DNA from 4 places in the Cobetia sp. 14N.309.X.WAT.E.A4 genome. Region 3 is predicted to be linked to each of the others. Evidence: predicted binding sites of a transcription regulator. Region 3 holds the regulator's gene; each other region holds the start of a gene.
The links. Region 3 encodes LexA, which represses DNA repair genes until DNA is damaged. Its sites were predicted from a motif close to TACTGTNTANNTANACAGTA; they were not measured.
Positions count from the first base shown of each region.

Region 1 (7,453 bases), on a different contig from region 3:
GGTAGTCACCCTCCATCAAGCGCTGCACTGCCGCCTGGCGCTGGCCGATCTGGGTCTGATCGCGCAGCGGGCGGTTGAGCCAGCGCTTGAGCAGGCGTGAGCCCATCGCGGTGGCAGTCACGTCCAGCACACTGGCCAGCGTGTTGTCGCTGCTGCCGCCCAGGTTGGTGTCGATCTCGAGGTTGCGACGGCTGGAGGCATCGATCACGACCGAATCGTCGCGACTCTCCACGGCCAGCGCCGTCACGTGGGGCAGACCGGTGCGCTGCGTGTCACGCGCGTAGTCGAGCAGGGCACCAGCAGCGGTGACCGCGCAGGTCAGATGACTGCAACCGAAACCATTGAGGTCCTGAACGCCGAACTGATCGCACAGCAGGCGCAACGCGGTCTCATGGTCGAAATGCCAGTCACTCTGACGGGTCAGGCCCGGGCGTGAGGCAAGACTGCTTGGCAGTTCACGACTCTCGCCGACCATCAGCTCGGCGGGTGACAGACGCTGGATCTCGGCCAGCAGTTCTTCATCGCCATTGACTTCCAGTACGCTGAAGCGTCCTGAGGAAAGCTCCAGTGCCGCCAGGCCCCAGGTCTCACCGTCTCGATGCAGCGCCACCAGCAGATTGTCACGGCTGGCATCCAGAAGCGCCTCGTCATGCAGGGTGCCCGGTGTGACGATGCGCACCACCTTGCGCTCGACGGGGCCCTTGGTGGTCGCGGGATCGCCGATCTGCTCGCAGATGGCCACGGATTCGCCCATTTTTACCAGGCGTGCCAGGTAACCCTCGGCGCTGTGATAAGGCACCCCTGCCATGGGAATGGGGGAGCCGCCGGAGCTGCCACGTGCCGTCAGGGTGATGTCGAGCAGTTGCGCGGCTCGCTTGGCGTCCTCATGGAACAGCTCATAGAAGTCGCCCATGCGATAGAACAGCAGCACACCGGGGTGCTCGCGTTTGATCTTCATGTACTGCGCCATCATCGGCGTCATCTGGGGCGCGCTGTTCTTGGCCATGGCCATGGACTTCCTTGACTGCACTGCAATGGGAAAAAGACGCACATGCGAGAACACGGCATGCGGGATGCGCGATATTCTACGGACTGGCGCGGCCGGCTCCAATGCCTGTGATGCCTCCTGCTCGCTTCCCTTTTCCTCAGACCACTTCTAGAAAGGAGTTCGTTCATGGCTCGATTGACGGATACGACGTCCGAGGCACCGGATGCGAATGCACTGGCCGAGCAGCTGCAGGCGCTGGCATTGGCGCGCGGAGTCCAGATCACTGCTGCAGAGTCATGCACCGGGGGCGGCGTGAGTGCCGCGATCACGGCGATTTCCGGTAGCTCCGGCTATTTCGAGGCGGGCTATGTGACGTACTCGAATGCGGCCAAGCGGCGTCTGCTCGGCGTCAGCGAAGCATCGCTCGCGGACTTCGGGGCAGTCTCCGAGGCCGTCGTGCGCGAGATGGTCAGGGGGGCGTGTCGTGACAGCGGTGCCGAACTGGGGGGGGCAATCAGTGGGGTGGCGGGTCCGGGAGGCGGCAGTGAAGAAAAGCCCGTGGGGACGGTGTGGCTGGCATGGGGCAGTGAGGCGCGACAGCAGGCGCGGTGTTTCCACTTTCCGGGAGACCGGCAGGCCGTGCGCGACGCCGCCGTGAGGGTGGCATTGCAAGGCTTGATCGAATGCGTGGAAGCCTGGCAGGGCTGAACTGGTGAGGCTCGAGACGCATGCAACCCTCTGCGTTGAGACTGCTGCCTGAAAAAGCGCATCACCGGACTGGCAGAACGATGAAACATGCGGCATCATACTGTCCATGTATACAGGGTTTTGCCATGACAGCCCAGCCGCTAGGCTGACAGTCTCTGCATCACCCGAAGCTTGAGAATTTCCTATTTCAGGTGGTTGCCCATGCGGCGCCGCCGTTCGACAGGAGGCCACATGGCACAGGACGACAATCGTACCAAGGCGCTGAACGCGGCGCTGTCCCAGATCGAGCGCCAGTTCGGCAAGGGCGCCGTCATGCGCATGGGCGATGCCCCGCGTGTGGCCATCCCGTCGGTATCCACCGGGTCTCTGGGCCTGGATATCGCGCTCGGCATCGGTGGCCTGCCTTTCGGTCGAGTGGTCGAGATCTACGGTCCGGAATCCTCGGGCAAGACGACACTGACGCTCTCGGTCATCGCCCAGGCCCAGAAGCAGGGCAAGGTGTGTGCCTTCATCGATGCCGAGCACGCGCTGGATCCGTCCTACGCCGAGAAGCTGGGCGTCAATCTGGACGAGATGCTGGTCTCCCAGCCGGATACCGGTGAGCAGGCACTCGAGATCGTCGACATGCTGGTGCGTTCCGGTGGTGTCGACGTCATCATCGTCGATTCCGTGGCAGCCCTGACGCCGCGTGCCGAGATCGAGGGTGAGATGGGTGACTCCCACGTCGGCCTGCAGGCGCGTCTGATGTCCCAGGCGCTGCGCAAGGTGACGGGTCACATCAAGAATGCCAACTGCATGGTAGTGTTCATCAACCAGATCCGCATGAAGATCGGGGTGATGTTCGGTAGCCCGGAAACCACCACCGGTGGTAACGCGCTGAAGTTCTACTCGAGTGTCCGTCTCGACATCCGTCGTACCGGCTCCGTGAAGTCCGGCGATGAAGTCACCGGTAACGAGACTCGCGTCAAGGTCGTGAAGAACAAGGTCGCGCCGCCGTTCCGCCAGGCCGAGTTCCAGATTCTCTACGGCAAGGGCATCTACCACGCCGGTGAGGTCATTGATCTGGGCGTGCAGTGTGGTCTGGTCGGCAAGGCAGGTGCCTGGTACAGCTACCAGGGCAGCAAGATCGGTCAGGGCAAGGCCAACTCCGCCCAGTATCTGGAGGATAACCCCGCGATCATGGAAGAGATCGAGAGCCAGATTCGCGCCCAGCTGCTGGCTTCTCCGGAAACCAAGGAAGAGGCCAAGGAAGAAGTGGTCGCCGAAAATGAAGATGATCTGGATCTCGATTGAGACCTGCTCGAGAACGTGTTCATTGAGCGCTGATTTCAGCGCCTTTCAGTGATCTGCAGCGCCCGCCCCGTTTTCGGTGGCGGGCGCTGTGCGTTTTGCACCGGGGATTTCGCCATCTTGGGTGCCTCTCCAGAAAGGAGCGCCAACATGCACGATCAGGAAAGAGAGACCGTCGGGCCGGACTATCAGCCCCTCGATGTCGGCGCGATGACGCCGCAACGGCGTGCCCGCAATGACGCCATCGCACGTCTGGCACGCCGCGAGCACAGCCGTCGCGAGCTGCACGACTATCTCAAGGAGCGCGACTACCTGCAGACCGTCAGCGATGATGCGCTGGCGGAGCAGTCCGCGAGTGGCGAGGAGGGCGCCGAGACGCGCTTGAGTCGTGATGAGGTCGAGCTGCTGATCGAGGAAGTGCTGGAGCGTCTGGTCGAGGAAGGCCTGCAATCCGATGAGCGCTTCGCCGCCAGCTTCCTGCGGACACGGGTGCTGAGGGGGCAGGGCCCCAGGCGTATCCAGCAGGAGTTGCGCCAGCGTGGCATCGACAACGAGACGTCAGGTGCCGTGATGCGTGCTGCCTGTGATCCGGTGCCTGATGCCTTCGGACATGTTGATGCGGTGGACTTCTTCGAGCTGGCGCGCGAGACGTTGGCAAGGCGCTTTTCCTCAGCGGGCGAGGGTCACAAGGAGCGTGCGCGCCGAGAGCGCTTCCTGCTCCAGCGCGGCTTCGACTACGAGCAGTTGCGCTACGCCATGGAGTCCGCCTGGACGGAAGACGAGGCGTGAGGCCAGCCATTGCCCGGGCAATGGCTCGGAACGCGCAAACCGGTCACTCAAGCCATTTCCCCCCCTTTAGCTTGCGCGAACAGGCGTTATACTAGGTCGTCTTGCGACGGCACGGGGCAGGCGCCTTCTTTCATGCTTTTCATTGCACCTCCATGCATTCCCACATGGATGAATATGCAGAAACCATGCGGAAGTCATGCAGAAGAAGACCCCCGGAGCGTCTTTACGCACATCGCTACGGAACCTCTATGAAAAGCGCAGAAATCAGAAACGCCTTCCTGACCTATTTCGAGAAGCAGGGGCATACCATCGTTCCCACCAGTTCTCTGGTGCCGAACAACGACCCGACCCTGCTGTTCACCAACGCCGGCATGGTGCCCTTCAAGGATGTCTTCCTGGGCCGTGATCCGCGTGGCTACAGCCGTGCCACCTCCGCACAGCGCTGCGTGCGCGCCGGCGGCAAGCACAATGACCTGGACAACGTCGGTTACACCGCACGTCACCACACCTTCTTCGAGATGCTGGGCAACTTCAGCTTCGGTGACTACTTCAAGCGCGAAGCCATCCAGTTCGCCTGGAAGTTCCTGACCGAAGAGCTGGGCCTGCCGAAGGAGAAGCTGTGGGTCACCGTGCACGTCAGCGATGACGAAGCCCGTGACATCTGGTTCAACGAGGTCGGCATCGATCAGAACCGCTTCTCGCGTCTCGACGAGGACAATTTCTGGCAGATGGGCGACACCGGCCCCTGTGGCCCGTCTTCCGAGATCTTCTATGATCACGGTGAAGACGTCGCCGGCGGCCCGCCGGGCAGCCCGGACGAAGATGGCGATCGCTACATCGAGATCTGGAACCTGGTCTTCATGCAGTTCGATCGTGATGCCGAAGGCACGCTGAACCCGCTGCCCAAGCCGTCCATCGATACCGGCATGGGGCTGGAGCGCGTCGCGGCCGTGATGCAGGGCGTGCACTCCAACTACGAGATCGACCTGTTCCAGAATCTGCTGGCGGCGGCGGCCGAGATCATCGGTCACGACAACATCACCACTCCCTCGCTGCGCGTGGTGGCGGATCACATCCGTTCGTGTGCCTTCCTGATCGCCGATGGCGTGCTGCCGTCCAACGAAGGGCGTGGCTACGTGCTGCGCCGTATCATTCGCCGTGCCGTGCGTCACGGTCACAAGCTGGGCGCGCGCGGCAGCTTCTTCTACAAGCTGGTCGCGGCGCTGGATGCCGAGATGGGCGATGCCTATCCGGAACTGCGCTCTGCGCGTGAGCAGATCGAGCGAGTGCTGCTCAAGGAAGAGGAGCAGTTCGCGCGTACGCTGGAGCACGGCATGAAGCTGCTCGAGGAGGCCATCGCCGAGCTGGATGGCAATACTCTCGACGGCGAAACCATCTTCAAGCTCTACGATACCTACGGCTTCCCCTACGACCTGACCGCCGACATCTGCCGCGAGCGCGAACTGATCCTCGATGAGGCCGGTTTCGAGGCCGCGCTGGAAGCTCAGCGTGAGCGTGCACGTGCTGCCAGCAATTTCGGGGGCGACTATTCCGCCAACCTGACGCTGGAAGGCGAGACGCAATTCACCGGCTATGATCACCTCGAGGGTGAGGCGACCGTCACCGCGCTGTTCGACAGCGAAGGCAATACGCTCGAGCGTCTCGAGGCCGATACCAAGGGCATCGTGGTACTCGATACCACGCCGTTCTATGGCGAGTCCGGTGGTCAGGCGGGCGATACCGGTTATCTGCATCTGGAGGGCGGCCGTTTCCAGGTCAGCGATACCCAGAAGCAGGCCGGACATCATCTGCATCACGGTGTGCTGATCGAAGGTTCGCTCGCGGTGGGCGACGCGGTGCGTCCGCAGGTCGATGCAGATCTGCGTGCTGCCTCCGTGCGCAACCACTCCGCCACGCACCTGCTGCATGAAGCGCTGCGCCAGGTGCTGGGTGAGCACGTCCAGCAGAAGGGCTCGCTGGTCACGGCCGAGCGCCTGCGCTTCGACTTCAGTCACTTTGAGGCGATGACCGCAGAACAGCTCTCCGAGGTCGAGCGCATCGTCAATGCGCAGATTCTCGCCAACGCCGAGACCACCATCGAGTTCATGACTCTCGATGAAGCCAAGGCGCGCGGCGCGGCGGCACTCTTCGATGCCAAGTATGGTGAGCAGGTTCGCGTGCTGACCATCGGTCAGGATGCCTTCTCCATCGAGCTGTGTGGCGGGACTCACGTCAAGCGCAGTGGTGACATCGGTCAGATGCACATCATCGCCGAGACTGGCATCGCCTCCGGCGTGCGCCGCATCGAAGCCATCACTGGCCGTGCGGCACGTGATTTCCTGCTGGCGCAGGAAGCGACCCTGACTCGTCTGGGTGAGCGCCTCAAGGCCAAGCCGGAGCAGGTCGAGGAGCGTGTCACCAGTCTGCTTGAGCGCAACCGCGGTCTCGAGAAGGAGCTTGAGCGTCTGAAGGCCAAGCTGGCATCCGCTTCTGCCAGTGACATGCTGAGCGACATCGCGGATGTCCAGGGGCTCAAGGTGCTGGCCAAGCAGGTCGAAGGCGTCTCCGGCAAGGAGTTGCGTGGCCTGATGGATGACCTGAAATCCAAGCTGGGTTCCGGCATTCTGGTGCTTGGCGTCGCGGATGGTGACAAGGTCAGCCTGATTGCGGGCGTCACCGATGATCTGACCTCGCGCATCAAGGCGGGTGATCTGGTGCGTCACGTGGCTGAGCAGGTCGGTGGCAAGGGCGGTGGTCGTGCTGACATGGCGCAGGCCGGTGGCAGTGATGCCGCATCGCTTCCCGGGGCACTGGCCGGCGTGCCAGCCTGGGTAGACGCCCAGCTGGGGTAAGAAGACAAGATGAAGGCCGGGCTTCTCGTGAGGAGACCCGGCCTCTTTTTGGGCCCGCATGAGTCTCATGTGGGGACAACGCAAACGGACACGGATAACGGAAACGCACATGGCGCTATACGTTCAGAAGTTCGGAGGCACTTCGGTCGGCTCGGTGGAGCGGATCAAGGCCGTCGCCGAGAAGGTCAAGCGATTCCGCGACGAAGGACATCAGGTTGTCGTGGTCGTCTCAGCCATGAGTGGCGAGACGAACCGGCTGATCGGTCTCGCCAGCGAGATCAACGATGACCCGACGCCGCGCGAAATGGACATGCTGGTCTCTACCGGTGAGCAGGTGACCATCTCCCTGCTGGCCATGGCACTGCAGAAGATCGGTGTCGACGCGACCTCCTATACCGGCGCTCAGGTAGGCATTCGTACCGATAGCGCGCACACCAAGGCGCGTATCCAGCGCATCGACACCGATGACCTGCGCGAAGACCTCGATGCTGGCAAGGTCGTGGTGGTCGCTGGCTTCCAGGGGGTCGATGATGAAGGCAATATCACGACACTGGGGCGCGGTGGCTCCGATACCACCGGCGTCGCCCTGGCGGCAGCCCTCAAGGCGGACGAGTGTCAGATCTATACCGATGTCGATGGTGTCTACACCACTGATCCACGTGTGTGCTCCAAGGCACGTCGTCTGGAAACGGTGACCGTCGAGGAAATGCTGGAAATGGCGAGCCTTGGCTCCAAGATCCTGCAGATCCGTTCGGTGGAATTCGCCGGCAAGTACAATGTTCCCCTGCGTGTGCTGTCTTCCTTCGAGGATGGCCCGGGTACCCTG
Region 1 is NZ_JAPNXT010000008.1:140,990-148,442, forward strand. Features, by position in the region: gene mutS (DNA mismatch repair protein MutS) at 1-1,006, opposite strand, end outside; gene OW493_RS12315 (CinA family protein) at 1,175-1,696, shown strand; gene recA (recombinase RecA) at 1,928-2,989, shown strand; gene OW493_RS12325 (regulatory protein RecX) at 3,137-3,775, shown strand; gene alaS (alanine--tRNA ligase) at 4,024-6,627, shown strand; gene OW493_RS12335 (aspartate kinase) at 6,737-7,453, shown strand, end outside.
Region 1: a site for LexA is predicted at 1,795-1,814, ahead of recA (recombinase RecA). Genes of this name have one in related genera too.

Region 2 (7,453 bases), on a different contig from region 3:
TCTACGCCTCGGCGTCGCTGGCGGGCGGGATTCTCTATATCGCGCTGCTCGAGCTCGGGATGCCGCTTGCCTGGGCGACAGGCGCGGCCATCGTGATGGTATTGATGATTCGACTTCCGGCCATCTACTGGAATCTGACGCTGCCGACCTTCGCCTGGGTCATCATCCCGCCACCGGACCTGTCAGCGAGTGGTGGACCCCGCACGTCGGGTACGCCCTCAGACAATCAGCGCGAGCAGGGTGACGCTGAATTCGCCACCACCCTGGGGGGCTCAGTGGGGCTCAGCAAGCTTGAGGCCTCTATGAAGATCGACCAGCCCCCCGAGCCGCCGATGCTGCCACGTCGTACTCCCAAGGCCCGGGTGCGCATGCTGCGCCCCGGCGAGAGCCGGCGAGGCAGGAACTGAGCACGGAAGGCCATGGCGTGATCGCTTGGAAGCGGTGCGTGACTGTGGTGCAAGAAGTGCCTGACAGGTGCCGATCATTGCGATTTCTGCAAAGATACGGGCCGAAAAAGGGGTCATCAAGGTCTGACAAGGGCCATCGTCTTCTGGGAGAAGTTTCATCATGCGCAGTCGCTCACAAGACCTTGAATGGTTGCTGGCGGTGGTCGACAGCGGAGGGTTCAGTGCTGCCGCCAAGCAGCGGGATGTGCCCGTGGCCAAGGTGTCACGGGCCATCCAGCGGCTGGAAAGCGAGCTTGAGACACCGCTGTTGACTCGTACCACTCGCAGCGTCGCCCTGACGGACGAGGGGCGTGCTTTCGTCGAGCGCATCAGGGAAGGGCTGCAGCAGTTGAGCGAGGCCGAAGACGTCTTGCGTCAGCAGCGTGATCAACCCAGCGGCCGTCTGCGGGTCGATGCCGCCAGTCCTTTCGTCCTGCATCAGCTGGTGCCGCTGGTGGGAGAGTTCGAACGTCGCTATCCCGGCATTTCCCTGGAGCTTTCGGCGGGTGACGACATCATCAATTTGCTGGAGCAGCGCACCGATGTCGCCATTCGCATCGGCGAGCTCGAGGATTCGACCCTGCATGCCAAGGTACTGGGGCGCTCGACCCTGCACCTGGTCGCCAGCCCCGCTTATCTGGCAAGGCATGGCACGCCGACGAGCGTCGCGGCGCTGGCGGCGCATCGCCTGCTGGGGTTCCTGCCGCCCAGTCGCCTGAATCGCTGGCCACTCAAGGGTGCGCCCCGGGAGCTGGAAACGACGCCGCACCTTTCCACCTCCAGCGGTGAAGTCATGCGCCAGCTATGCCTGGCCGGCCACGGCATCGCGCTGATCTCCCGCTTCATGCTCGCCGATGACCTGGCGTCGGGCGCTCTGGTGGAAGTGCTGCCGGGGCAGGTCCAGTCGCCCAATCCGCGTGAGCTGATCCAGGCGGTGTACTACCGCAACAGCACGCTCTCGCCCCGTATCAGTGCCTTTGTCGAGTTTCTTGCGTCGCGCCTGACGTTGTAGGGAGCCGAGGGGGGCTCCCCAGTCGCTTCAGCTCCTGCCAGCGGGTGGTATAGCGTGAGCTGCGATGCGCGCAGCGCAGCTGCCAGGCGGCATCCGGGCGCGCGACGCCCAGACGCACGGTGCCACGACCCATCTTCTGATTCATCGCATCCAGTGTCGCCATCAGCTGCTGGTTGCGTTCTCGTCTGGCGATATCGGCTTCGCTGTCGAGCAACGAGAGCTGCTCTCGGGGCTGGTCGATGAGGTCCAGCAGCATCACGCCTGCCTTCATGAAGCGATAGCCGCGCAGATAGATACGCTCGAGCGCCTGATGGGCGGCGGCGAGTATCTCGCGGCTGTCGCTGGTCGGTTCGGGGAGTTCGATGATGGTGCTGGGCGAGTATTGCGGGAGATCCGGGCGGTGGCGGTTGCTCTTGAGGAAGACCAGCACGGCACGTGTCTGGCTGCCCTGATGGCGCAGCTTCTCGGCGCCGCGCTGAGCGTGCTGGCGAATGGCATCCTTGAGCTCATTCATGTCATCGGTCATGCGGCCGAAGGAGCGTGAGGTCATGATGCGCTGACGGGCATCATCGGGGTCGTTCATCTCGAAGCAGGGCGTGCCTTGCAACTCGCGCACGGTGCGCTCCAGCACGACGGAATAGCGCTGACCGATGGCGCGCGGGTCCGCACAGCGCAGGTCCCAGGCGGTATGCAGCCCTTGCAGTGCCAGCCGTTCGACCAGGCGATGGCCCACGCCCCAGACATCGCCCAGCGGTGTGTCTTCCAGCAGGCGCTGGGTGCCGACTTCGGCAGGTTCCAGCACGCAGACACCGCCGAATTCCGGCCGCTTCTTGGCGGTACGGTTGGCCAGCTTGGCCAGGGTACGAGTGGGGGCCACGCCGACACATACCGGGATGCCGGTGAACTTGCGCACATTGCGGTGCAGGGTACGACTCAGCGCCAGCATCGCGTTGCGGTCAAAGCCATCGAAGCGCACGAACATCTCGTCGATGGAGTAGGGTTCGACCCCCGCGCTGTATTCCTCCAGCACGTCGCGCACGCGCGCCGACATGTCGCCATACAGCTCATAGTTCGAGGAGAGCAGGTGGATGCGACCCTCGCGTACCAGGGATTGCAGCTGGAAGGCCGGGGTCCCCATCTCGATGCCCAGCGCCTTGAGTTCCTGAGAGCGCGCGATCACGCAGCCGTCATTGTTGGACATCACCCCCACGGGGCGGCCTTCCAGGCGCGGATCAAAGACTCGCTCACAGCTGGCGTAGAAGTTGTTGCAGTCGACCAGCCCGATCATCGGCGCGCTCATACCGAGTATTCGTGGATGACGGAGCGCACCACCCCCCAGACCTGACACTCGAGATCGACGATAGCCACCGGCGGATACAGGGCATTGCCGGAGCACAGATACGGCCGCTGGCCGATCAGTTCGTAGCGCTTGACCACCACCTCGCCCTCGACCAGCGCCACCACGATATGTCCGGGGCGGGCGTCGATGGAGCGATCCACAACCAGGGTGTCATTCTCGTAGATGCCGAAGCCTTCCATGCTGTCACCTGCCACCGTCATGAAGAAGGTCGCTGCCGGACGCTTGATCAGCCGCTCATTGAGATCCAATGTCCGGCCAGCGTAATCCTCGGCCGGTGACGGAAAGCCGGAAATTCCCGCACGCCCCGTGATGTGGGGGTATGGCAGCTCACATGGCGCAGGAGCGGGATGAGGGCGAGCCAACGTCTCGTGAGTGGCAAGGGGGGCAGATGCGGTCATGGAAAGCTCTCCTGTCATGGCTGTATTTATATACAGTATCCGTGGCAGACAAGCGTTAGGCAACCGCTAATATGCAAAGCCGCCTCAAGTGAAAGTGGCCGCTGCGAAGCCCGGATGGCGAGGGTGTTATGCTCGGCATCGGCGAATGCCATCGGGCGCAAGGTCCGGTGTCGACGTGAAAGGCGGATTCACTGTGGAGAGCCATGAACGAACTGACCCAACGACTGCGCACCTTCCTCAAGGTGGCGGAGCATCAGAGCTTCAATGCGGCTGCGCGTGAGCTGGAGATCGCCAGTTCCACGGCGACGCGTCACGTCAATCATCTGGAGCGACAGCTGGGCGAGCCGTTGCTGGTGCGCACCACGCGCCATGTGCGGCTTTCGCCTGCCGGGGAGCGAGCCGTGATCCGTTTCCGTGCCATCCTGGGCGAGGTGGCTCAATTGACGGATGAGCTCGAGACGCTGAGTGAGCGAGTCGCAGGGCCGCTGCGCATCTCGGTGCCGTGGCGATATTCGCGCCTCTATCTTGCGCCGCTGGTGAGTGAATTCATGCGGTGCTACCCCGAGGTGGCGCTGGATATCGTCAGCAGTGATCAGCGCGTGGATCTGATCGAGGAGCAGTTCGATGTCGCCATCCGCATCGGCCATCTGGAAGACTCGAGTCTGATCGCACGGCACATCAGTGACCAGCGTTTCGTGCTGGCCGCGGCGCCGTCCTATCTCAGTGCCCAGCCGCCCATTCGTCAGCCTGAGGACCTGGAGCGGCACCGCCTGCTGACCTTCAGCTATACCACCGCCAATCATCACTGGCGGCTGGTGCAGGGTGAGCGGGAGCACCGCATCTCGGCGCGAGCACGCGCGTTGCGCACCAACAACGCCGACATTCTGACCCAGGCAGCCCTCGAGGGAGCTGGTGTCGTGGTGCAACCGCTCTGGGCCATCCGTGAAGAACTGGACCAAGGACGCCTCGTGGCGGTGCTGGAGGACCATCAGGTCACGTCGTCGGATTTCGACACTGGCATCCATGTCGTCTTCGCGCGCGAGAATCAGCACAACCCGCGCGTGCGTGCCTGGGTCGACTTCCTGCTCGCCCGCCGCGAGCGGCTGGCCGGTCGCTAGCAGGTTCTCGGCAGGTGGTCATCAGTAGAGAATATCGCTGCGGATGATGTACTTGGCACCATCGCGGATCGGCTCGCCTGCGTGCACGCAGTGCTGCGGGTGCGAGCCATGCGGGAAGCACAGCACGCCGCCCTTGGGCGTTGCGATCGAGACTGTCTGGATGTCGTCCCGTGACTGGGCAGGCCTTTCGGGGTCGCGACGGCTGACCAGAAACTCGGTGCGCCCGCCGGTATAGCCATCGCTCAGGAAGATGAGGAAGGTGTACTGGCTCATCCGGCCCGGATAGGCGTCCTGGACGATCTCGCCATTGATGACGCGACTGCCCGGCCAGGCACCATCGGTATGCGGCTTGAAGAAGTCACCGGCCTCGTAGCGATAGACACGAAAGCGCGCATTGATGCCTTTTGCGCCCTCGCCCTGGATCTGCTCGGTCACCAGCGGCGCCGAGCGCGCCCAGATGACCTGATCGATGGCGTCACTGACGACCCAGTTGACGTTGTGGTTGTGGCGGACCGAACGCGGCAGGGAGACGGGCGCATCCTCCTCGAAGCCCATTTCCTCCAGAGTGGCGACGAAGTTGTCGGCCTCGGCAGGCGTCAGCACATTGAGCAGCTGGAAGGCGCCCGGGACACCCTCGACCTCCTGACGGACCACCTCGGGTGTCGCCTTGGGCTCGAAGAGGTCAGACACGTCACCGTTGTCCGTCCAGATGGGCAGGGGCGTGGGAGAGAAGCCGCGCTCGTGACTGACGGCGTAGAAGGACAGGCTCATGGCAAGACTCCTGAATGGCATGATCACGAATGTTGCCCGAGAGGCTAGTGCACTGCCAAAGACAGAAAAAGGCACCTGACGGCAATTGGCCATTGCACGAATGGCAATGATCAATGTCCGCCTGTCAGGTTGAGGCCGACGATCGACAGCACGATGAGGCCGATGCAGGCCATGCGGCGAAACGAGAAATGCTCTCGCCAGAACAGCACCCCGATGATGGCGCTGACCACGGTGCCGATGCCGGAGAATACGGCATAGGCGATGCCCAGGCTGATGGTGTCCATGGCCAGATACAGCAGGCTCAAGGAGGCGCTGAAGCCCAGCGCGACCAGCAGCACACCCCGTCGGCGGCGGTGGTTGGCGTATTGATTGAAACCGGTGACGCCGACGACTTCACAGCAGCCGGCGGCGATCAGATAGACCCAATCCATGTCATCCCTCCTGCTCATTCACTGACGGTGGCCTGTGGTGTGGCACTTGCGTGAGTCCGCTTGCGGCCGGGCGCGCCGGGGGCCGTCTTGAGCACGATGATGCCGATCAGCATCAGCACCACGAAGCCCAGCGTGGACCACTGGAACTCGAGCTCGAAGAACAGCAGATCAGTCACCACCGTCCCCAGCGTGCCCAGGCCGACGAAGATGGCGTAGGTGGTGCTGGCGGGCAGTGTCCTGGCGATCTGGGTGACCAGACTCAGGCTGATGATGACCAGCAGCACCGTCAGCGCCCATTCCAGGGGAGTGTCGGCGACCTTCAGGCCCGTGGCCCAGCCGATTTCGCACAGGGTCGAGATCAGGAAATAGAGCGTGATGCGCATGGTGATCGGGCGTCCTTGTGAGGTGTCGGGAAAATGAGGCGTTCAATCGCCAGCGAAAGACATGCGTTGCATGAATGCGAGTCTATATGAGTTTTTGTTGATGTTTCTGGCCATGAAAAGGCGGAGGGAGCCCCTCCGCCTGGTGCCTGGCGAGTCGTAGGTGCAGCTCCTTCTCACAAGAGCGTCAGGTGACCAGAAAGCGTCAGGAGGCCAGCGGCGTGGTCGTCGCCTGAGCAGCTGACTCCTCGTCGGATGGCGCCTCGGCCGGCTGGGCCAGATAGGCTTCCAGCGAGTCATCCATCGCCTCAAGCCACGGCGTGTGATGTCTGGGCGCCAGGGTGCCGGTCATCAAGGAGCGATAGCCGTGATCGCGGAAGGTCATGATGTTCTCGTGCTTGTGATGCTCCCACTCGAGGAAGGTACGATTCACGCCATCGATATCGAAGCTCGGGTAGTCGGTCTCGCTGATCAGCGATTTCACGTAGTCACCCTGGAAGACGATCATCGCCTCGTCGCTATCCAGCGTTTCCTCACGCTCGCGCCATGCCTGGCTATCGGCTTGCATCGCCGCTTTCGCCGGCAGTGTCTGGGTGCCGAGAATCGCATCGCGCACCCACCAGGCCTGGGCATCGAACATGTTGAAGGTGTACCACTGGTCCTGCATGCCGAGATAGAACAGGCGCGGATTCTCTTCCCACACTACGCCCTTGTAGAGCCCCAGCGGCCACATGCGGTTGGCAGTCTTGAGGCGCAGCGACTCCTCGAGGAACGGGAAGTGATGCAGATAGCCGGTGCACAGGATGATGGCATCGACTCGCTTGTGGCTGCCGTCACTGAAATAGGCGGTATCGCGATCGACCTTCACCAGCAGCGGCTTCTCTTCCCAGTTGTCCGGCCATTTGAAGCCCATCGGGGCGGTGCGGTAGCTGGTGGTGATGCTGCGCGCACCGTATTTGTAGCACTGCGAGCCGATGTCCTCCGCGGAATAGCTGCTGCCGAGCAACAGCAGATCCTTGCCCTTGAATTCCAGTGCATCGCGGAAATCATGCGCATGCAGAATGCGGCCATTGAAGGTCGCGAAACCGGGGAATTCCGGCACGTTCGGAGTCGAGAAATGCCCGGAAGCCACGATGACGTGATCGAATTCTTCGCTGGTCACCAGATCGAGCGCCTGATCATGCACGCTGACCGTGAATTGCTGGGTAGTCTCATCGAAGGTGACCTGACGGACCGGACAGCCGAAGCGAATGTACTTGCGCACGCCAGCCTTCTCGACACGCCCCTTGATGTAGTCGAACAGCACGGCGCGCGGCGGGTAGGAGGCGATAGGGCGCCCGAAATGTTCTTCAAAGGAGTAGTCGGCGAACTCGAGACACTCCTTGGGACCATTCGACCACAGGTAGCGATACATGCTGCCGTGGACCGGCTCACCGTGGGCATCCAGGCCGGTGCGCCAGCTGTAATTCCACAGACCACCCCAGTCATCCTGCTTCTCGTAACAGACAATCTCGGGGATCTCGATGCCCTTGTCGGC
Region 2 is NZ_JAPNXT010000005.1:146,135-153,587, forward strand. Features, by position in the region: gene OW493_RS09030 (trimeric intracellular cation channel family protein) at 1-407, shown strand, start outside; gene OW493_RS09035 (LysR substrate-binding domain-containing protein) at 568-1,458, shown strand; gene OW493_RS09040 (Y-family DNA polymerase) at 1,415-2,746, opposite strand; gene umuD (translesion error-prone DNA polymerase V autoproteolytic subunit) at 2,755-3,216, opposite strand; gene OW493_RS09050 (LysR family transcriptional regulator) at 3,420-4,334, shown strand; gene OW493_RS09055 (2OG-Fe(II) oxygenase) at 4,356-5,105, opposite strand; gene OW493_RS09060 (multidrug efflux SMR transporter) at 5,216-5,536, opposite strand; gene OW493_RS09065 (SMR family transporter) at 5,551-5,919, opposite strand; gene OW493_RS09070 (NAD(P)/FAD-dependent oxidoreductase) at 6,122-7,453, opposite strand, start outside.
Region 2: a site for LexA is predicted at 3,235-3,254, ahead of umuD (translesion error-prone DNA polymerase V autoproteolytic subunit). Genes of this name have one in related genera too.

Region 3 (7,453 bases):
GGCCGAGCTGGATCACGCCCAGTCAGAAGAGGGCATGCGCCCGAATCAGCCGGTGCCGACCGATATCGCCTGCCCGACCTGTGGTCGCGAGATGCAGATCCGTACCGCCTCCACCGGCGTCTTCCTGGGGTGCTCCGGTTACAACCTTCCGCCCAAGGAGCGCTGCAAGACCACCATCGACCTGTTGCCGGGGGATGAGGCGGTCGCCGCTGACGCGGATGAGAATGCCGAGACCGATGCACTGCGTGCCAAGCGCCGTTGCCCGATCTGCGCCACGGCCATGGACAGCTATCTGATCGACGAGCAGCGCAAGCTGCACGTCTGCGGCAACAGCCCGGACTGCGTGGGACATGAAGTCGAGCAGGGTCAGTTCCGCATCAAGGGCTACGATGGGCCGGTCATCGAGTGCGACAAGTGCGGTGCCGACATGCAGCTCAAGACCGGGCGTTTCGGCAAGTACTTCGGCTGCACCAACGAGGATTGCAAGAACACCCGCAAGCTGCTCAAGTCCGGGGAGGTCGCGCCGCCGAAGATGGACCCGATCCCCATGCCGGAACTTGCCTGCGTGAAGGTCGAGGATCACTACGTGCTGCGTGATGGCGCCAGTGGCCTGTTCCTTGCCGCCAGTCAGTTCCCCAAGAATCGCGAGACGCGTCCGCCGCTGGTCAGCGAGCTCAAGGCGCATGCCGACGAGCTGCCGGAGAAGTATCACTTCATCCTCAAGGCGCCGGAGAAAGACCCCGATGGCCGCCCGACGCAGATTCGTTTCTCGCGCAAGGCCAAGGAGCAGTTCGTGATGACGGACGAAGATGGCAAGGCGACGGGGTGGAAGGCGACCTTCGACAACGGCCGTTGGGTCGTCGAGGACAAGCGCAAGGGAGCCAAGAGCTGATGAGCCAGCGTGGCCGCACCAATCAACTGCTGTATCAGGCCGAGTTGCTGCTGGAGCAGGCGGCCGTCGCGACGCGTGATGAGCATGCCGTCGCACGGCGCATGGCCGGTGAGGAAGGGGCGCTGGCGTTGATGGAGCTGGCATTGGCCTCGTTGATCGAGGAGTGCGCCGCGTCGGCACGCTGGCCTGAGGGCAGCTGGCGCGAGCGGCTGGCCACACCGCCGACTCCCGTGGCGGAAATCGAGCAGTTGCGAAGCCTGCAGGCGCAGCCGGACAGTTGGTTGAGCCAGCTGGTGGCCGATATCACGCGTCTGCATGAAGAGGGCGGTGCTGCCCGGCGTGAGGAAGGCCAGGCGCGTGGCGATGGTCTCATCATCGCCGCGGCGGCCAATGCGCCTCTGGCAGAGCGTCTCGCCACGGCAGTCAGCGCCATGAAGGCGTTGCTGTCACACCTTCGCGAGTCGAATGTGGAGTGGTAGCGTCGCGCCTTGCCTGACCCGAAGGCGCTGGCATGTCACGCACCTGTCATTCAGGTGACGCCCTGGCATGACGGGTGCTAGACTGGCGGCATTGTGGCAAGCCCTGCATTCTCCGGTACGACCATGGCTCTGGCTGTGGTCGTACTTTTTTCTGCATTGTCGCCAGTGACTGCAAGTCGCAGGGCCTGCCCGCCGTCAAGCTGACGATCACAACGACGCCGGTATCCTCAGGATGCCGTGCAGGAGGAATGACGTGTCCGATCCCGCCGTACTTGAAATCGTGCAAATGGAAGATGGGGAAGTGATCCTGCGTGCCGCCGAGAGTGAAGGTGAGCCACTTCTCAGTATCCGCATCTCCGATGAAGCTGCCGATCTGCTGCGTGACAATCGCTTCGAGGTCGCGCGTGAGATGATCGACCACGCCATCACCCGCACCCGCCTGTGGGATGGCGAGGATGATGAAGACGAGCAGTCGGAAGGCATGGTGCACTGAGCACTTCCCGCATGTCTGCCTGTCACGAAAAAACCCGCCAATCGGCGGGTTTTTTCGTGGATGCCCTGATGGCGACAATCGTCATCTGCGCGTCAGCGCTGTGAGGACAGACTGCCTGCGAGCCTTGAGATCAGTGCAGGCCGCCATCGCGGATCACGCCCACGCCGAGGCCCTCGATTTCCAGGCTGTCCGTGCGCAGATCCACCTTGATGGGAGCGAAGTCCTCGTTCTCGGCTTCCAGCCATACGTAATGGCCATCGCGACGGAAACGCTTCACCGTCACTTCATCCCCCAGACGCGCCACCACGATCTGTCCGTCACGCACGCTGCTCGTGCGGTGCACGGCCAGCAGGTCACCTTCCAGAATGCCGACATCCTTCATCGAGACCCCGCGTACGCGCAGTAGATAGTCGGCGGCAGGCGAGAAGTAGTCACTGGGCAGCGGGCAATGGCGATCGATATGCTGGCTGGCCAGGATAGGACTGCCAGCGGCCACTTCCCCGATGACCGGCAGGCCCTGCTCGCTATCCTCTTCCGCCTCGGCCAGAGACGGCACGCGGATGCCCCGCGAGGTGCCCGGCACCATCTCGATGGCTCCCTTGCGTTTCAGGGCGCGCAGATGCTCTTCCGCGGCATTCGGTGAGCGAAAGCCCAGTGCCTGGGCGATTTCGGCACGCGTTGGCGGATAGCCTGAGGACTTGATGGTCTTGATGATGAAGTCGAAGACATCCTGCTGGCGCGGAGTAAGCGGCTGAGTCATGGGCATTGCCTTTGGCCTGGGCGGCATCTGAGCTGACGGCACGGGGTGTGCATCCATACAACTGTCATTGTATCCAGTCATGGCGGTCATGCAAGGCATCGTGGGTGCTTTGGCAGCAACGTTGCCGGCATCTTCGTCGACATCGACATGCTGACGCGAGACAGCGGGTGTCCGGGACACCCCATGACCATCCCGTCCCCGAGCGTCCCGCGTGAATGCGCGTCCTGCCGGTCTTGGCTGTCGAGTGTTTGAAACAACCAGCAATTGCCAGTCATGGCATGGACAGCTAGAATTATCTTGTTTCAAACGAATGTTCGTCGGGCGCATCAGGCTACCGGTACCTGACCCTGTGTGTCCTGTGCTTCTGTCCTGTGCTCGGGATACGGCTCGTGGCAGCCTCCGCCTCGGAGTCGCTGCCTGACACGCGGTGCGTGAAGACCGACATGTCGTTTGATTGACCTGCATGAGAAGAGTCGCCCCCGGGCCACGGCCTTGCCGTTTCCCGGGGGGACAAGGACTCCCGTGCCCCCTCGTGACTGATCACCTGACAAGGCATCCGCCCATGGCCCAGACCGATACCGTTACCCGTATCCTCGATACCGCCGAGGTCCTGTTCGCCGAGCGAGGCTTCGCCGAAACCTCGCTGCGCAATATCACCAGCAAGGCCAAGGTCAACCTGGCGGCGGTCAATTATCACTTCGGCTCAAAGAAGTCATTGATCCAGGCAGTGTTCGCCCGCTATCTCGACCCCTTCAGCGAGCGTTTCCATGCGGCACTCGACAGTGTCGAGCAGCAGCATGCCGGTCGTCAGGTGCCGCTGGAAACGCTGCTGGAAGTGATGGCGCGCACGGTGCTGGAGGTGCCGGCCGAGCGCAACAGCCTGCGTACCTTCATGCGCCTGCTCGGGCTTGCCTATACCCAGGGGCAGGGCCACATGCGTCGCTACATCCGCGAGCATTACGGCACGGTCTTCAGCCGCTTCGCCGAGCTCCTGAAGCTTGCGACGCCGGACCTGCCAGACAACGAGCGCTTCTGGCGTCTGCACTTCATGCTCGGCAGCGTGATCTTCACCTTCTCGGGACTGGACGCACTGCGCGATATCGAAGAGGCCGAATACGGCCATCACACCAGTGTGCGCGAGCTGATCCAGCACATGCGTCCGGTGGTGGTCGCGGCGATGGCGGCTCCGCTGCCGGCATCGCTCGGAGATGGTGATGCGGTCACCCAGGCGGCCAGCTGATGGCTTGCTGGGTGGCGGTGGATCTCACCCGCCAGCGTCTCGAGATACGCAATGACGCGCCGAGTGGCAGTCGTGATGCGCCGCCCCCCGCGGCTGACCCTGACACGCTGGTGCATGCCTGTGCGATCTCCAGCGGCCTCAACGGTATCGGCGAGCTCGATGGCAGCGGTTGCACGCCGACCGGCTGGCATGTGGTTCGCGCCGCGATCGGGGAGGGCAATCCGCGTGGTGCCGTCTATCGTGGGCGGCGCTTCACGGGAGAGGTGTTCACGCCTCGACTGGCCGCCGAGCACCCCGAACGCGACTGGATCCTGACGCGTATCCTGTGGCTCAGCGGTCGCGAGTCCGGCATCAACCGTGGCCGCAACGCGGCGGGACAGCGCGTCGACAGCCTGCGGCGCTACATCTACTTCCATGGTACGCCGTCCAGCGAGCCGATGGGCACCCCGGCCTCCCATGGGTGCATTCGTCTGCGCGATGAGGATCTGCTGTGCCTTTACCGGCATGCGCCGGCCGGAACGCCAGTGCTGTTGCACGCCTGACGCTGCGTTGCCTGGCGGCTGGTGCTCGCGACTGTTCGAGTCGCGCTCAGTCGGCTAGAATTGCGCCTTTCCTCGCGCCGGCCGCCTGTCCTGAGGCTTGTCTTCCAGGCTGCCGAGCCCCGTAACGACATGAAACCCTGCCGTGCGTGCCATGCCTTGCAGCGCATGACACGGCCAGCAGGCCATGGACAGGAAGGATGTCATGACACAGCCATTGGGCTCCGTAATGCTCGACGTCGAGGGGCATACCCTCACGTCTGACGAACGTGAACTACTGGCACGCCCCGCCGTCGGCGGCGTCATCCTGTTTGCGCGCAACTGTGCTTCTCCCGAGCAGGTGCTGGCGCTGTGCGGTGAGATCCGCCGCGTCAATCCACATCTGTTGATCGCCATCGATCAGGAAGGCGGACGGGTGCAACGGCTGCGCGAAGGCGTGACCCGCCTGCCGCCGATGCGCGCCCTGGCACATTGCTGCCTGGGACGTGACTGTGACGGCTGCGGTGATGATGCCCAGTCGTCAGGGCTCGGGTTTGCCCGTGACGCCGGCTGGTTGCTGGGCATGGAGATGGCCGCCATTGGCTGCGACATCACCTTCGCGCCGGTATTGGATATCGATGTCGCGGGTTCCACCATCATCGGCGACCGCAGTTTCGGGACGACTCCCGAGGACGTGATTGCCGTCGGGACCGCCTTCATCGAGGGCCTGCGCGAAGCTGGTATGGCAGCGGTCGGCAAGCATTATCCCGGTCATGGTGGCATCGCGGCGGATACCCACCGCGAGCGCGTGATCGACCCCCGCCCCTTCCGCGAGCTGCGCGAGCATGATCTCAAGCCCTTCGCGGCGCTGGCGGATCGCCTGGGTGGCGTGATGCCGGCTCATGTCATCTATCCCGACTTCGATGCGCGCCCCGCCGGCTTCTCGCCAAGCTGGCTGGGGCTGCTGCGTGAGGAGTTCGGTTTCAAGGGCGCCATCTTCTCCGATGACCTGGGCATGGCGGCTGCCGTGGCCGAGGGCGAGCCGGAAGTGCGCGCTCGTCTGGCACTGGATGCCGGCTGCGACATGGCGCTGGTGTGCAATGATCCCGCCGCCGCACGTGCCGTGCTCGACAGCCTCGATGGGGATGAGCAGCGCAATGCCGGCAAGCGTCAGGCGCGTCTGCGCTACGGGCGCGCCCGCCCCACGCTCGAGGGCCTTGCGGGGCTGTCTCGCTGGCGGCGTACCCATGCACGTCTCGAGGCGCTGGCGGCCAGTCAGCCGCTCGAGCAGGTGGCCATGCCATCGGGCTTGGCTGAATGAGCCAGCCTTGAGGGGCTTTTCCTCCAGACGTCACCCAAGGACTCCACATGGCTGAGAAATCCGCCACCGAGGCGGCTGCCGACAAGCTGGCGGCGCCTGCCGAAGAGATGATCAATCACTGGGTCGAGCCGCTGCGCAACTGGGTGGAGCAGACCTTCGGTCTGCCACTCTGGGGGATCAACCTCGCCCTGGTGCTGGTGGCCGTGGTCGTGCTGCATCTGAGCGAGCGCATTCTGCTCAGTCGCCTGGCCGTGCATGCCGAGAAGAGTCGCAACCTGTGGGATGACGCGCTGCTGCACGGGCTGCGCCATCCGCTGTCTCTGTGGCTCTACAGCATGGGGTCGCTGGTCGCGCTGGACATTCTTGCCCATCAGTTCGCGCCCGGCAGCCTGGAGGCCTATCTGGGCACGGTGCGCCAGATCATCACCCTGCTGGCGCTGGCCTGGGCGTTGATTCGCATGATCAAGCGCTTCGAGTCGCTGCGTACCACGCCACCGCCCGGCACCAACGTCAACGCGATGGATGCCACCACGGCCTCGGCGATTAGCAAGCTTCTGCGTGCCGTCGTGATCGTGCTGGTGGGTCTGGCCATCCTGCAGAATCTCGGTGTGTCACTGTCCGGCGTGATGGCCTTCGGTGGGGTCGGCGGTATCGCGGTGGGCTTCGCCGCGCGTGATCTGCTGGCCAACTTCTTCGGTGCCCTGATGATCCATCTCGACCGTCCATTCAAGGTCGGTGACTGGATTCGCTCGCCGGACCGCGAGATCGAGGGCACCGTCGAGGACATCGGCTGGCGGCTGACGCGCATCCGCACCTTCGACATGCGTCCGCTCTACATCCCCAACGCCATCTTCACCAGCATCGCGGTGGAGAATCCGTCACGGATGTACAACCGGCGCATCTTCGAGACCATTGGCTTGCGTTACGAAGATGCCACCCGGGTCGGTGACATCATCACCGCGGTCCGCGAGATGGTGGAAGGGCATGACGAGATCGACCAGACGCGGACCCAGATCGTGAACTTCAACAGCTACGGTGAACACTCGCTGGACTTCTTCGTGTACGTCTTCACGCGCACCACCGACTGGGTGAAGTATCACGCCATCAAGCAGGATGTGCTGCTGCGCATCCATGACATCATCCGTGAGCACGATGCACACGTGGCCCTGCCGGGGCAGCGCCTGCACTTCGCTGACGTGCTGTCCCTCGAGGGCGCTGCTCCTCAAGGCGACACGAATGCTGATCGCGAGTCGTCCTCGCGCCGACCGCAAGACGAACAGGACGGCAAGGCCGCTGAAGCCTCGCCGTCACACGCTGCGCAGAGCGGGTCCCGCCGTTCTGCTTCATCCTCCGCTGCTACATCCTCTGCCACGTCCGCCCGACGTGGAGATGAGGCCAGTGATACCCAGGAAACTCCCGATGCTGACTCCGACGCCTGACTCCCTGAGCGCCCTGCATGCCGAAATGCGAGACGTGATGGACAACGCCGACTGCCTGATTCCCCAGGCAGAGCTGGAGGTCGCACTTGATCGCATGGCCGGGGAGTTGACCCGCAGCCTTGGTGATCGCATGCCGATCTTCTACTGCGTGATGAATGGCGGCCTGATTACCGCAGGTCAGCTGTTGACCCGACTCAAGTTCCCGCTGGAAGTCGATTATCTGCACGCGACGCGTTACCGCGGTGCCATGCGCGGTGGCGAGCTGTTCTGGCGCGTCAATCCGGAACTGCCGATGGCCGGTCGTGACGTGG
Region 3 is NZ_JAPNXT010000001.1:231,606-239,058, forward strand. Features, by position in the region: gene topA (type I DNA topoisomerase) at 1-892, shown strand, start outside; gene OW493_RS01025 (DUF6586 family protein) at 892-1,371, shown strand; gene OW493_RS01030 (hypothetical protein) at 1,625-1,864, shown strand; gene lexA (transcriptional repressor LexA) at 1,995-2,624, opposite strand; gene OW493_RS01040 (TetR/AcrR family transcriptional regulator) at 3,187-3,864, shown strand; gene OW493_RS01045 (L,D-transpeptidase) at 3,864-4,406, shown strand; gene nagZ (beta-N-acetylhexosaminidase) at 4,609-5,703, shown strand; gene OW493_RS01055 (mechanosensitive ion channel family protein) at 5,751-7,142, shown strand; gene OW493_RS01060 (hypoxanthine-guanine phosphoribosyltransferase) at 7,123-7,453, shown strand, end outside.

Region 4 (7,453 bases), 210 kb from region 3:
TGCCACGCCATGCCTTCTCATCAGAGGCTCGCCGTGCAGGGCGGGAGGCGCCATGCTCTCGGAGGCCCTCCAGGCCAAGGGGAGCAAGGTCAGCGCAATGGCAACATCAGCGCCAGACACGAACGCCAGACACGAACGCCAGACACGAAGAAGCCCCGCCATGGCGGGGCTTCTTCGTGTCTGGTCAACCATCTCTTCAGCAGATGCTCAAGGAAAGTGTCAACTCAGCTCTCGGTACGCTCGAGCCAGGATTCGACGGTTTCGGCACCGTGCTCTTCCTTCCACTCTTTCAGCTGCTTGTGATTGCCGCCACGGGTCTCGATCACTTCACCGGTATTCGGATTCTTGTAGACCTTCAGCTTGCGCTTGCGACGAACGCCGCCGGCCTTGGTTTCCGCACTCGCGGCAGCTGCCGGCGTCTGGCTGGCTTTCGGATCCAGCAGGCCAATCACGTCGCGAGTGGACTTGCCGTATTCACTCATCAGGGAATCAAGCTTGTCCTTGAATTCCAGCTCATTCTTCAGGCGATCATCGTTGCGCAGGCTTTCCAGTTGCTCTTGAAGTTTCTTGAGCTCTTGTTCTTTCTGCATGAAATCGGTCAACAGGGACATGGGGTTCTCCAAGGGTATCGGGACAGTCAGGAATTCACTTCCGGAAACAGGTGCTGCGAAAGAATTCGCCGAACAACAAATAACAGCTGCTTCCTGGATTTGGCTCACGCAGGGACTTGGGACAGTAAGACCCTACAGAAGCTGAAGGGATTATAGACCAAGCATGTCCACGCCGTGAAGCACTAATCAACTAACGACAAGTTAATCAAGCGCTCTCTGGAATGCAATAGCTGGCACTCGAAAAGATATGTGAATTCAAAATAGTCTCTGCCTGCAAATATCGTTAATTAGAATCGACATGAGCCTAGAGTCCCTATATGGCGGGCGTCAGCGGCCGTCAGGCGGTATTGTAGAATCACATCGACATCACAGGCAGGTAAATTCTCTCGCTGGCAAGCCGCAGCTTTCATGAAGTATTCATATTGTGACTTTTTCAGTAGCTCTTTCATCACACATCATCACTCCGAGTCCCTCTTGTTCTTGAGCGTATCCTCAAAAGCATGCAGACACAGAGGAAAGTAAACCTTCGCTTCGGCTCCACCAATCCCCCAGCACTATTTTCGCCGGCAATATTAGAGACATCACCCCCTCCAGAAAGTGACACTTCACAAATCATGTCAACCTGATAAAGTGTTCAAGGTTAACAAAGAGACTCAATTGCCGTCAGCGTCGATGGAGAACATCATGTCCTACCCCCAGACCGCCTCACATGCCGATCAGCCGCAAGCACTTTGGCATCCGTATACGCAGATGCACGCGATGCCTGCCCCGCTTGAGGTCGTGGGCGGAGTCGGGCCGCGCATGACACTGAGTGACGGCGAGACCTTGCTGGACGCAACCTGCTCCTGGTGGTGCATGATCCATGGCTATGGCCATCCTCGACTCGTCTCCGCGATTCAGCAGCAAGCGGCTCAATTGTGTCATGTGATGCTCGGGGGCATTCGGCACCAACCGGCGATGGCGCTGGCCGAGGCACTGGTGCGCATCACCCCGGAGGGGCTGAACCACGTGTTCTTCTCGGACAGTGGCTCCGTCGGCATGGAAGTCGCCATGAAGATGGCAGTGCAATACCAGCAACAGCGTCAGGATCGTGATGACACTCGCGGGCGGACGCGAATGCTGTCGTTGATGAAGGCCTACCATGGGGACACGGCAGGCTGCATGGCGGTCTGCGACCCGGAAGAGGGCATGCACTCACTGTTTGCCGACTTCCTGCCCAGACATCATTTCGCGCCGGCACCGACGGCGGGATTCACGGCGCCATATGAAGAGGTCCTCGGTGACATCGCAGCGCTGCGCAGAGAGCTCGAGACGCATGATGACATCGCCGCCCTGCTGATGGAGCCGCTGCTCCAGGCAGCCGGCGGCCTCAACATGTACTCGCCTCACTACCTGAAAGCGGCACGTGATTTATGTGACGAGTTCGGCGTGGTGTTGATCTTCGATGAGGTCGCGACAGGATTCGGACGTACTGGAAAACTGTTTGCCTGTGAGCATGCAGATGTGACGCCCGATATCATGGTGCTGTCAAAAGGACTGACGGGAGGGTATCTGGGACATGCTGCCACCCTCGCCCAGAGCCATATCTTTCATGCCTTCGATGGCAAGGATGCCAATACTGCCTTCATGCATGGCCCGACGTTCATGGGCAACCCATTGGCTTGCCGAGTGGCACTGGAAAGCCTCAAGGTTTTCGAGGAAGACGATTATCTCGGCAAGATCGCCAGCCTCAATCAGGTACTACGAGAGGAACTCGCGGATTTCTCACATCCCGCCATTGGCGACATACGCGTATTGGGAGCCACTGCCGTGATAGAAGTTCACGATGCAGCAAGTCTTGAAGGGGCTCAGGCTCACGCTCGTCAGCAAGGGGTCTGGTTGCGACCGTTCGGCCGCTGGCTCTATACCATGCCGGCTTATATCACTTCACACGACGACTTGCGCAAGATCACGCATGCCATGAAGAGCCACTTTACCGACAATCTCTGAGGCAAGACGTCAGGACAGGGATCTGCTTGGCTGCCTGTCGGCTGACGGGGAGTGACTGAGAATGACGATCGCCCTCATCACTCCCCTCTTCTTCCTTCTTCCTTCTTCCTTCTTCCTTCTTCCTTCTCTCTTCTCTCAACGCCGAGATTCGAGGCCCATCTCCCGACAGGGGAATACGGTCGGAAGCGCTCAATCTCCCCAGAGACGCCGCTCGAGGCGCGCATGTGCATCTGCCGTCAGCATCCCGCCCTTCATCAGTTTCTTGAGAAAATGACGATAGCGGCGGGCGATCTTGCGGCGCGCCAACCAGGCGATACCGGTGGCGAGGGGGATGAAGTCCGGATTGGAGATGCCATCGATCAACCACAGGCGCGGGGATTGATGCTCGCGAAACTGGACCACGATGTTGCGATCATTGAGGTCGGACGGTATCAGCCAACGCTTGTCGAGATAGCGATAGAGGTTGGCCAGCTCATCCATCAATGCCTCCTCCCCCACCCGCTCGGGAGTTTCATGACAGACCTCTCGCAGACGGCGCGAGGTCGTGCCGTCATCGTCGAGTATCAGATCGAAGACCAGCCCGAGGCCCTCTCGGGTCGCCACGCTGCCATGATAGGCAGGCACGTAGGACCAGTCGTGCACACCTCGCCTCACGAGCCCTTCGAAGTAGCGCTGCTCGCGCTGATTCTGGCGGCTTCCTTTGTCGGGATAGCGCGGTACCTTGATGCAGCGCCGAGGATCACGGGGGTCCTGATAGACACGGCGATCATTGCCCATGCCGATGACACGGGCATTTTCAAGCTCCAGCATGCGCTCTCCTGTTGAATAACGCCTGCGACTGCAGCCGCCGGGCAGCGTGGCATTCTACAAAAAGCCCTTCCCTTGCGCCAACCGTGCCGCCGGCGGCCGCGTTCCATGAGGTCATTCATCGGCCATTCAGCTTGGGACCTCGCTCTGGTATGATAACGCGCCGTTTTCTGGCAGTTTCAGGACGAAACCGCCTGACGTAAGCGATCAGCACGACTTGCGAGGTATTGCCCGGGATCGGGTGGCCGCGCACACCTGCAACCCCCCGCTCCATTGGCACATCTCCCTTAATGAGGTACTCGCATGAATGCGGTAATACTGGCCGTTCTGGTCATGGTCGGCCTGTCACTGGCCCGAGTCTCGGTCGTCTTCGCTCTGGTGGCCGGCGCCTTGGTCGGCGGCCTGTTCAGTGGCCTGTCTCTGACTGACACTCTCGGCGCTTTCAACGACGGCGTCGGCGGTGGTGCCAAGGTCGCCCTGGCCTATGCCACGCTCGGTGCCTTTGCCGTGGCCCTGTCTCGCTCCGGCCTGCCGGATCTTCTTGCCGCACGCCTGATCGGCATGCTCAATGGGGAGAGCACCCCTCGCCGTCAGACCGCCATCAAGTACGGCTTGCTGGGCAGCGTGACATTGGTGGCGATCTCGTCCCAGAACCTGATCCCTGTCCACATCGCCTTCATTCCGATCCTGATTCCGCCACTGCTGGTGGCCATGAACCGCCTGCGCCTGGATCGCCGCGCTGTCGCCTGTGCCCTGACCTTTGGTCTGACGGCTCCCTACATGCTGCTGCCGGTGGGATTCGGTTCCATCTTCCTCAATGACATCCTGCTGGCCAACATCAATGAAGCGGGCCAGGCAATGGGGCTGGAAGTCACCCGCGGCATGGTGCCGATGGCGATGGCCATTCCGGTAGGCGGCATGTTCCTGGGACTGCTGACTGCGGTCTTCGTCTCCTATCGCAAGCCGCGTGACTACGCCAATCGCGAGATCAAGTCGACCAATGTCCCGCACCATACTCCAGTGCACGCACCATCCCGCAGCGGCCTGATCATGGCTGGGGTCGCCATCATCGCCGCCCTGGGCATCCAGCTCTATTCCGGCTCGATGATCCTGGGCGGCCTGGTCGGCTTCGCCATTCTTTCCCTGGGTGGCCTGTTCAAGTGGAACGAAGCCGACGACCTGTTCACCTCCGGCATGCGCATGATGGCACTGATCGGCTTCATCATGATCTCGGCAGCCGGCTTCGCCTCCGTCATGAAAGCCACGGGTGATATCCAGACCCTGGTGGATGCCTCCTTCCACATCATCGGAGACAACAAGCCGTTGGCCGCGCTCGTCATGCTGATGGTCGGTCTGTTCATCACGCTGGGCATCGGCTCCAGCTTTTCCACCATCCCGATCATCGCGGCGATCTATGTCCCGCTGGCCCTGCAGTTCGGCTTTTCCCCCCTGGCGACCGTCGCCCTGATCGGCACCGCGGCCGCACTGGGCGATGCTGGCTCCCCCGCCTCTGACTCCACACTCGGCCCGACGGCAGGCCTGAATGTCGATCAACAGCATGATCATATCTGGGACAGCGTGGTGCCGACCTTCATCCACTACAACATCCCGCTGATCGTCTTCGGCTGGGTGGCGGCGATGACGCTGTAATCCGCCGGCCAGGGTAGCCTGGCAACGGCAACAGGAAATACGACAACGCCCGGCAGGCATCACGTCTGCCGGGCGTTGTCGTCTCTGGGCGAAGAATGAGGCGACACGCCGCCTGATACTGGACAGCCATCCAGTCTTTTAGGATGATGCGCGAATGCGCAAGATCCTTCATGCTGACTGCGATTGTTTCTACGCCGCCGTCGAGATGCTTCGTCACCCAGAGTGGCGCGAGGTGCCCATCGCCATCGGTGGCCGCACCGAGCAACGTGGCGTGATCGCCACCTGCAATTATCCGGCTCGCGCCTTCGGCGTCCGCTCTGCGATGTCCACAGCGCGCGCCCTGCGCCTGTGTCCGCAACTGATACTCGTCCCCCCCGACTTCGAGCGCTACCGTGCCGTCTCGCAGGAGATCCAGGCACTGTTTCACGAACTGACACCACTGGTGGAACCTCTATCGCTGGACGAAGCCTACCTGGACGTCAGCGACATCGAGGAATTTCAGGGAAGCGCGACCTGGATGGCGCGCTGGCTGAAGGAAGAAGCCCTGAAGCGCACCGGGATCACGCTGTCGATCGGCGTGGCCGCCAACAAGTTCCTGGCCAAGATCGCGAGTGATTGGGAGAAACCCGATGGCCTGACGGTGATCACGCCAGAGTCCAGCGACGCCTTCATTCGTAAGCTGCCCGTCGGCAAGCTGCATGGCGTCGGCCCGGCCACGCTGGCCCGCCTCAATCGGCTGGAGATTACCACCTGCGATGACATCCGCACGACACCACTGACCACACTGGTCGAACACTTCGGCAAATTCGGACATCGCCTGCATGAACTCTCTCATGGCATTGATGACCGCCCCGTCAAGGTCGAGAGAGAGCGAAAGTCCATCAGTGTCGAACGCACTTTCGATCAGGATCTTCCGGATCTCTCCGCCTGCCTCGCCAAGCTTCCCATGCTGATGGAGCGCCTCGGGGAGCGTCACGCACGCCAGGAACAGCCGGTGCTGGCCAAGCAGTTCGTCAAGGTACGCTTCAACGACTTCACCAGCACCACGCTGGAAAGCCTCCTCCCCGCCTCCACCCTCTCATTGCCGGACGCCAGGAGTTTCGCACTGCTGATGGAGCAAGCCTGGCAACGTGGCCATCGACCGGTGCGACTGCTGGGAGTCGGTGTCCGACTCAAGGCCCACGAAGAGACGCAACAGCTGGGGCTGTTCTGAGAGGGTGCCGCGCCTGACTGGCAACCTTGACGGACGGATGACAGGCATAAAAAAAGCCAGTCACAAGGACTGGCTTGTCCGGTCATCGATACCCCAAGGGTATCGCCGGAAGGGTCGTGAAACCCGCTCAAGGAACCATCGCAACCTGCAATGCAGGCAGGAAGCGAGAGTGGGCGAACAGCTCTGCGCATTGAACGACGCAGCCACTCTCGGCAAACACCTGCAGGGAGCATGAGATGCTCGACCCGCAGGTGTCAGGAAGGAATGCCCAGATTCATCGATGATGATGACAGTCCATCCGCTTCAACTGTCAGCATCATATCTTTTAGCCCGCAAACTAAAAAGCCGATCCACAGCAACAGTCCCATGCCACAACGGCACCGGATCAACGCTGACTCAATGGCAACCGTTGGATGCACTGGTTGGATCACTGGACGGGCGATGGGCGCCAGGATGAGGCGGGTTGTTGCCCCCGGACAGCAGCCGCTGGATGTCCGCCGCCGCCATGGGCTTGTAGAAGTAGTATCCCTGAATGAGATCACAGCGCATTTCACGCAACAGCTCGAGTTGCTGGATATTCTCCACCCCCTCGGCCACCACCTCCAGCCCCAGTCGATGCCCGAGGAAGACCGTCGCTTCCATGATGGCGCGATCCTTGGGTTCCTGAGCACATTCGATCACGAAGGAGCGATCGATCTTGAGCGCCGTCACCGGCAGCATCTTGAGGTAGCTCATCGAGGAGTAGCCGGTCCCGAAATCATCGATCGCGATCTTGTAGCCTCTGTCGTGCAGGGCACGCAGGCTATCGCGCACCTTGACGTCAGCATCGATCAATACGTTCTCGGTCAGTTCGATGCCGATGTCCCGTGGCGTCAGGCCATATTCCGCCACGCATGCCTCAAGACGCTGGAAGACGTCGCTGTTGATCGCCTGACGCCCGGAGATATTGATATCGATCCGATAGCCCTTGATCCCCATGGCATGCCACTCGGCCTGCTGGCGACATGCCTGGCGAATCACCCAGTCACCCAGGCGCTCGATCAGATTGGTGCGCTCTGCCACCTTGATGAAGTCAGTCGGGGGAATGGGCCCCTCGGGCGCATGCCAGCGCATCAGCGCCTCTACCGACTCGATACGCTCACTGCGCGCCGCGACCTGAGGCTGGAAGTGGAGGAACAGCTCG
Region 4 is NZ_JAPNXT010000001.1:444,402-451,854, reverse strand. Features, by position in the region: gene OW493_RS01950 (histone-like nucleoid-structuring protein, MvaT/MvaU family) at 225-611, opposite strand; gene bioA (adenosylmethionine--8-amino-7-oxononanoate transaminase) at 1,296-2,600, shown strand; gene OW493_RS01940 (YrbL family protein) at 2,790-3,410, opposite strand; gene OW493_RS01935 (Na+/H+ antiporter family protein) at 3,711-5,057, shown strand; gene dinB (DNA polymerase IV) at 5,212-6,270, shown strand; gene OW493_RS01925 (EAL domain-containing protein) at 6,667-7,453, opposite strand, start outside.
Region 4: a site for LexA is predicted at 5,174-5,193, ahead of dinB (DNA polymerase IV). Genes of this name have one in related genera too.